One region of the Paractinoplanes hotanensis genome, then DNA from elsewhere that is predicted to be linked to it. Evidence: riboswitches for the same ligand, from Rfam matches in the RefSeq annotation. Region 1 holds a riboswitch; the other holds the start of a gene.
The links. Region 1 has a riboswitch for S-adenosylmethionine ahead of LXN57_RS45055 (aminotransferase class V-fold PLP-dependent enzyme). Riboswitches for the same ligand answer to the same signal wherever they lie in the genome.
Positions count from the first base shown of each region.

Region 1 (3,396 bases):
CCGCCGGCCGGGTGGTAACCGGCGATGGCCAGGAACAGCTCGGACGTGCCGGGCTCGATGCCGCCGCCGTGCAGCGCCACGACCGCCGCGTCGGGGTAGCTGCCACCGGTGCCGTCGCTGTCGTCGAAGGCCGCGGGCCGTCGGAAGGACGCGAGAGTGGTCAGGGGTACACGCCCAGCTCGATCAGCGCGGTGGCCAGGCGGTCGAGGTCGTCGTGCGTGCTGCCCAGGCCCCAGCTGGCGCGCAGCAGGCCGCCGCTGTCGCAGGTGCCGTCGCCGCCCAGGCGGCGGACCAGCGGGTGGGCGCAGAACAGGCCGGCCCGTACGCCGATGCCGTAGTCCCGGGCCAGCCGGTCGGCCACCCCGGCCGGGTCGGGCACCGCGAACGAGACGATGCCGACGCGGGGCGCCCGGCCGCCGAAGAGAGAGACGCCGCCGCCGAGGCCCGCCAGCAGGCTCTGCTCGTGTTCGAGGAGGGCCACGCGGTCGGCCCGCAGCAGTGCCTCACAGACGGCGGCGAGCGAGATCGCGCCGACCAGGTTGGGGGTGCCGCCCTCGTGCCGGGCCGGGCCGGTGGCCCAGACGACATCGCCGGACGCGTCGCCGACGGACGCGCTGGCCCCGCCGCCGCGCAGGTACGGCTCGGCGGCGTCGAGCCAGTCGCCGCGGCCGGCCAGCACACCGGCGCCGAACGGGGCGTACAGCTTGTGACCCGAGAAGGCCAGGTAGTCGGCGCCCAGGTCGTCCAGGTCGACCGGCACGTGCGGCGCGAGCTGGGCCGCGTCGACGAGCACCCGGGCCCCGTACGCGTGGGCGATGTCGGCCAGGCGGCGGACGGGCCAGATCTCACCCGTCACGTTGCTGGCGCCGGTCACCGCGAGCAGAGCGGGGCCCCGTACGGAGGAAAGCGCGACCCGCACCGCCTCGACCGCCTCGTCGGGGGTGGCCGGAGCCGGCAGGCGCACGGGAGAGGGCCAGGGCAACAGGTTGGCGTGGTGCTCACCGTCGAAGACGACGGTCGTGGTGCCCGCGGGCAGCGCCCGGGCCAGCAGGTTCAGCGCGTCGGTGGTGTTGCGGGTGAAGATCACGGCGTCCCCGTCGCGGGCGCCCACGAACTCGGCCACGGTCTCGCGGGCCCGCTCGTACTCGAAGGTCGAGCGCTGCGAGCGCAGGCCGGCGCCGCGGTGGACGCTGCCGTAGTACGGGAGCAGGTCGCGTACGGCGTCGGCGGCGGTCCGCACGGCCGGCGCGGACGCCGCGTAGTCGAGGTGGGCGAAGCGGATGTCGCCGCCGGGCAGCGGGACGGTCAGGTCGGCGCCGACGATGTCGAGGAGATCGGACATGGCTCTGCCTCCGGAGAAGCTCGCGCTTGCCCACGCCCGGTCGGGCGCAGGCCAGGTCTTCACCCGGGGCACCCCATCGCGAACGCAAGGGTTGCCGGCCAGCGAGCCGGGGCTTGACGCTGGCGCTCATGACCTTCGCGACGCAGCCTAACAAGGCAGGGCTTCGGTGCGAGCAGCAGTCGTGATCCACACCGCGGCGCTCATCGCCGGCGCGCCACCGCTTCCCTCCCTCAGACTTCGGTGCGCCAGCTGAACTCGGGTTCGTAGCCGAGCAGGCGGCGGGCCTTGTCGATGGAGAGCAGGGTCTCGTGTTCCCCCAGTTCCTTCGTGATCGGCAGGTCGGGGAAGACCTCGGCGGCCAGGGCGGCGCTGGGGCGGCTCATCACCGTGTCGGCGTTGGCGATCACGAAGATCTCGACGCCGGGTTCGGGGTAGGCCAGCGCCTTACGCACTGCCTGGGCGCCGTCGCGGGCGTCGATGTAGCCCCAGGCGTTCCAGCTTCGCAGGTGGGGGTCGGCGTCGTAGCCGGGGAAGGCCGCGTAGTCGTGCGGCTCCATGACGTTGGAGAAGCGCAGGCCGATCATCGTCAGCTCGGGATCCCAGCGGCAGAACTGGGCCGCCATCTGCTCCTCGAGGTGCTTGCCCAGCGAGTACGCCGAGTTGGGGCGGGCCTCGTAGTTCTCGTCGGCCGGCAGGTACGGCGGCGGGGTGCTCGCGAACGGCAGGCCGAGCACGGTCTCGCTGGACGCCCAGACGACCGTCTTGATGCCGGCCACCCGGGCTGCCTCGAAGACGTTGTAGGTGGCGGGCACGTTGTTGTGGAAGATCGCGGCGTTGGGCCGCAGCCCGGGCGCCGGGATGGCGGCCAGGTGCACGACGGCGTCGATGCCGTCGTAGCGGTCGTCGACCGCGGTCAGCGCGCCGACCACCTGGCCGAAGTCGGCGAGGTCGACCCGCACGTCGGCGGACGGCGCCGAGTCGAGGTTGACGACCTGCCGGCCGTGGTCGAGCAGGTCCTGCACTACGGCGCGGCCGAGTTTGCCGCTGCCACCGGTCACCGCGATACGAGCCATGACCACCTTTCTACTCCCGCGCGAGGTGCTCCCGCAGGGCGGCCATGATCTCGCCCGTCGCTTCCAGCTGGGCCGGGGTCAGCGCGTCCACGAAGATCTCCCGGATGTCGCGCAGGTGGGGCCGGTTGACCTGCTGAAAGATCGCCCGGCCGGCCGGGGCCAGCACGGCCTCGGCGCCGCGGTTGTCGGTCAGGCACTCCTCGCGGCGGATCAGGCCCCGCTTCTCCATGCGGCCGAGGTGGTGGGAGAGGCGGCTGCGTTCCCAGCCGACGGCGGTCGCCAGCTCGGACGAGCGCAGCCGCTCGCCGGGCGCCTCGCTGAGCGCGAGGAGCACCGTGTAGTCGCCCGGCGAGAGTCCTTCCCTCTGCAGCCGGGCGGCCATGGCTGACCTGACCAGCTCGCCGGTCTCGATGAAATCACGCCAGACCCGTAGTTCCTCGCGGGTCGGGAAGCGCCGAGTGGCCACGGCCACACCTCCTGTAGTTGACGTGTCAATCGTAGCGGGCATAATTGACACGTCAATCAGCTTGGAGGATCGCATGAGTGACATCACCTTCGGCCTCGACACGTTCGGCGACGTGCCGGAGGACGACAACGGCAATCTGCTCTCGTACGGCGCGGCGATCCGCCAGGTCGTCGACGAGGCTGTCCTCGCCGACGAGCTGGGCGTCGACGTCATCGCGCTCGGCGAGCACCACCGCCCCGAGTACGCGATCTCCTCCCCCGAGACCGTGCTCGCCGGCATCGCCGGCCGCACGAAAAACATCCGGCTCGCTTCCGGCGTGACGGTGCTGAGCTCCGACGATCCCGTACGCGTGTTCCAGCGCTTCGCTACTCTCGACGGCCTGTCCAACGGCCGCGCCGAGGTCATCCTGGGCCGCGGCTCGTTCACCGAGTCGTTCCCGCTGTTCGGCTACGACATGGCCGACTACGACGTGCTCTTCGAGGAGAAGATCGAGCTGTTCGCCGAGCTGCTCAAGG
Region 1 covers NZ_JAMQOL010000082.1:26,009-29,404, forward strand. The annotation lists gene LXN57_RS45050 (poly-gamma-glutamate hydrolase family protein) at 1-80, opposite strand, end outside; gene LXN57_RS45055 (aminotransferase class V-fold PLP-dependent enzyme) at 161-1,342, opposite strand; SAM riboswitch class IV at 1,360-1,476, opposite strand; gene LXN57_RS45060 (NAD-dependent epimerase/dehydratase family protein) at 1,573-2,415, opposite strand; gene LXN57_RS45065 (MarR family winged helix-turn-helix transcriptional regulator) at 2,426-2,881, opposite strand; gene LXN57_RS45070 (LLM class flavin-dependent oxidoreductase) at 2,955-3,396, shown strand, end outside.

Region 2 (3,396 bases), on a different contig from region 1:
CTGCCGATCCGGAGATCCCGGCGCAAGCCCTCTCGCGATGGAATTCTCACTTCCTGGCGGAACGCCGACTACGCAGCGTCATCCCAGCAGGCCCGCCTCGCGCGCGCCGCGCAGCGACGGCTTGATCCGATGCGTGGGCCCGACCTGCTCGGCGACGGCGTCGATGGTCTTGAGGCCCTCACCGGTGTTGTAGACGACCGTCTCCTTCGCGGGATCGAGCTTGCCGCTCTCGACCAGCTTCTTGAGCACCGCCACGGTCGTGCCGCCCGCGGTCTCGGCGAAGACGCCGGTGGTCTCGGCGAGCAGCCGGATGCCGGCCCGGATCTCCTCGTCGTCGGCGAAGTCCATCCAGCCGCCGGTGCGCCGGACCGCCTCGATCGCGTACGCCCCCGCCGCCGGGTCGCCGATGTTGAGCGACTTCGCGATGCCGGTCGGCTTCACCGGCACGATCTCGTCCGTGCCGGCCTGCAGCGCGGTCGCGATCGGGTTGCACCCGGCCGACTGCGCGCCGAACACCTTCCAGCCACCCTCGGGCGCCTCGACCAGGCCCGCCTCGACCAGCTCGGAGAACGCCTTGTCGACCTTGGTGAGCAGCTCGCCCGAGGCCATCGGGATGACCACCTGGGCCGGGATGCGCCAGCCCAGCTGCTCGGCCACCTCGTAGCCGAGGGTCTTGGAGCCCTCGGCGTAGAAGGGCCGGACGTTCACGTTGACGAACGCGGTGTCCTCGAACTCGTCGGTCTCGACCAGTTCGCCGCAGAGCCGGTTGACGTCGTCGTAGGAGCCCTCGATGGCGACCAGGTCACCGCCGTACACCGCCGTCGTGATGATCTTGCCCTGCTCCAGGTCGGACGGGATGAAGACGATGCTGGGAACGCCGGCCCGGGCCGCGTGGGCGGCCACCGAGTTGGCCAGGTTGCCGGTGGAGGCGCAGGCGAAGCGGGTGAAGCCGAGGCTGCGGGCGGCGGTCAGCGCCACCGAGACCACCCGGTCCTTGAACGAGTGGGTCGGGTTGGCCGAGTCGTCCTTGACCCACAGCGGGGCGCGCAGCCCGACGGCGGCGGCCAGAGCGGGCGCGCTGACGAGCGGGGTCAGGCCCGGGTCGAGGGTGACGCGGGTGGCCGGGTCCTGACCGGCCGGCAGCAGGCCGGCGTACCGCCAGATGTTCTGCGGACCGGCCTCGATCTGCTCACGGGTGACCCGCGCGAGGGCGGCCTGGTCGTAGGCCACCTCGAGCGGGCCGAAACACTCGTAACAGGCGTGCTGGGCGATCAGCGGGTATTCGGCGCCGCAGGCGCGACAGACCAGCCCGGTGGCGGGCGAAGCGGAGACAGAAGCGGGTGCGCTGACGGCAGACGTCATTTTAGAGGCCTTCCCTCTCATCTTTCCCCGCGGCGATCTGCCGGACCGGGGACGGAATTAGCACCTGCCACGCGCGGCCTCTCCGTCGAGACATGCGTGGTGGTTGCCGGGGCTTCACAGGGCCGTTCCCTCTGCCCCTCTGGATGAGGTATTCAGTTGTGTTTCCAACACCTTACGTCGAGATCCCCCGTAATAAAGCAGGGGATCCCGAGGTGTGAGCAAGACCCGCGCCTACGAGGTGACGTCCTTGCGGGTGAAGCGCCAGAACGCCACGCCCCAGCACAGGGTCGCGTAGGCGATCGCGCTGATCGCCCCCTTGACCAGGTCGTCCACCTGCGCCGGGGTGGAGAGCAGACCCATCCAGGCATCACTGAAGTGGGTCGGCAGGAGGTAGCGGATGGTCCCGAGCGCGGTGATCTGGTCGAGGATGCTCGACAGGATCCAGAGCATCACCGCGCCGCCCACCGCGCCCAGCGGCGCGTCGGTCAGCACCCCGAGCAGGAACGAGAGCCCGGCCACGACCAGCATCGAGATCGCCAGGAAGCCGACGATCGCCAGCAGCCGCAGCAGGCCCGGCCCGGGCGCGATCTCGGCCGCCACCGTGCTGCCCAGCGGGTTCCAGCCGTAGCGCAGGGTGCCGGCGATCAGCGCGACACCGGTCAGCACGAGCAGGGCGACCGCCGAGTAGGCCAGCGCGACGATCAGCTTCACCGCGAGCAGCCGGGCCCGCGGCACCGGCACCGCCAGCAGGTAGCGCAGGCTGCCCCAGCTGGCCTCGCTGGCCACCGTGTCGCCGCAGAACAGCGCGACCACCACGACCAGCAGGAAGCCGGCCGAGACAGCCAGACAGAACAGCGCGAAGTTGAGCCCGCCCGAGGTGGCCAGGCCGACCAGGCTGTCGAACGCTCCGCCGCTCTCCTCGTCCTCGCCGCCGCCGAACTCGAAGGCGGCCAGGACGATCAGCGGCAGCACCGCCATGAAGCCCAGGGCGAGCTGGGTGCGCCGGCGCGACGCCTGACGGCGCACCTCGGCCCAGACGGGCATGGTGCGCGACGGCCGATATCCGGTCGCGCCCGACTCCGTAGCGACGCTCATCGGTCCCCACTCCCCCGCGAGTTGTCCCCCACCAGCGCGAGGAAGGCGTCCTCGAGCCTTCGCCGCGGCACCACCCGGTCGACGGCGACCCCCGCCCGCACCAGCGACGCCACCACCTCGGAGCGGGGCGTGCCGTTCATGTCGACGATCAGGCCCGAGGGCCCGTCGGGCAGCACCGAGCGCACGCCCAGCTCGTCGAGCACCCGCTCGGCGGCCGGCACGTCGGACACCTCGAGCTGCACCGACGGGGACTCGCCGACGATGTCCTCGACCGGGCCCGAGGCGACGATCCGGCCCTTGTTGACCACGACAGCATGCGTACAGGTCTGTTCCACCTCGGCCAGCAGGTGACTGGAGACCAGGACCGCCCGGCCGTCGGTGGCGTACCGCTTGAGCACCCGGCGCATCTCGGCGATCTGCGGCGGGTCGAGCCCGTCGGTCGGCTCGTCGAGCACCAGCAACTCGGGCAGGCCGAGCATGGCCTGGGCGATGGCGAGCCGCTGGCGCATGCCGTGGCTGTACTTCTTCGTACGCCGGTGGATCGAGTCGCCCAGCCCGGCGATCTCCAGCGCCTCGTCGAAGCGGGCGTCCGCCCACGGCCGGCCGGTCGCCTTCCAGTACGCGTGCAGATTCTCCAGCCCGGTCAGGTGCGGCAGGAAGCCGGGCCCCTCGACCAGCGCCCCGCCCCGCGACAGCACCGGGGAGCCCGGCTCCAGCCGGTGGCCGAACACCAGCGCGTCGCCCGCGGTCGGCATGGTCAGGCCCATCAGCACCCGCAGCGTCGTGGTCTTGCCGGCGCCGTTCGGCCCGAGCAGCCCGACCACCTGGCCGCGCTCGACCGTGAAGCTGATCTCCTCGACGGCGACGAACCCGTCCCCGTACGCCTTGCGCAGCTTGCGGACCACGAGCGGCGTCTGCGCGAACTCGGGGAGGGTCGGC
Region 2 covers NZ_JAMQOL010000008.1:171,932-175,327, forward strand. The annotation lists gene thrC (threonine synthase) at 79-1,362, opposite strand; SAM riboswitch class I at 1,377-1,512, opposite strand; gene LXN57_RS06965 (ABC transporter permease) at 1,594-2,457, opposite strand; gene LXN57_RS06970 (alpha/beta fold hydrolase) at 2,454-3,396, opposite strand, start outside.
Region 2: it holds a riboswitch for S-adenosylmethionine, as region 1 does, so the genes downstream of both, thrC (threonine synthase) here and LXN57_RS45055 (aminotransferase class V-fold PLP-dependent enzyme) in region 1, are expected to answer to the same signal.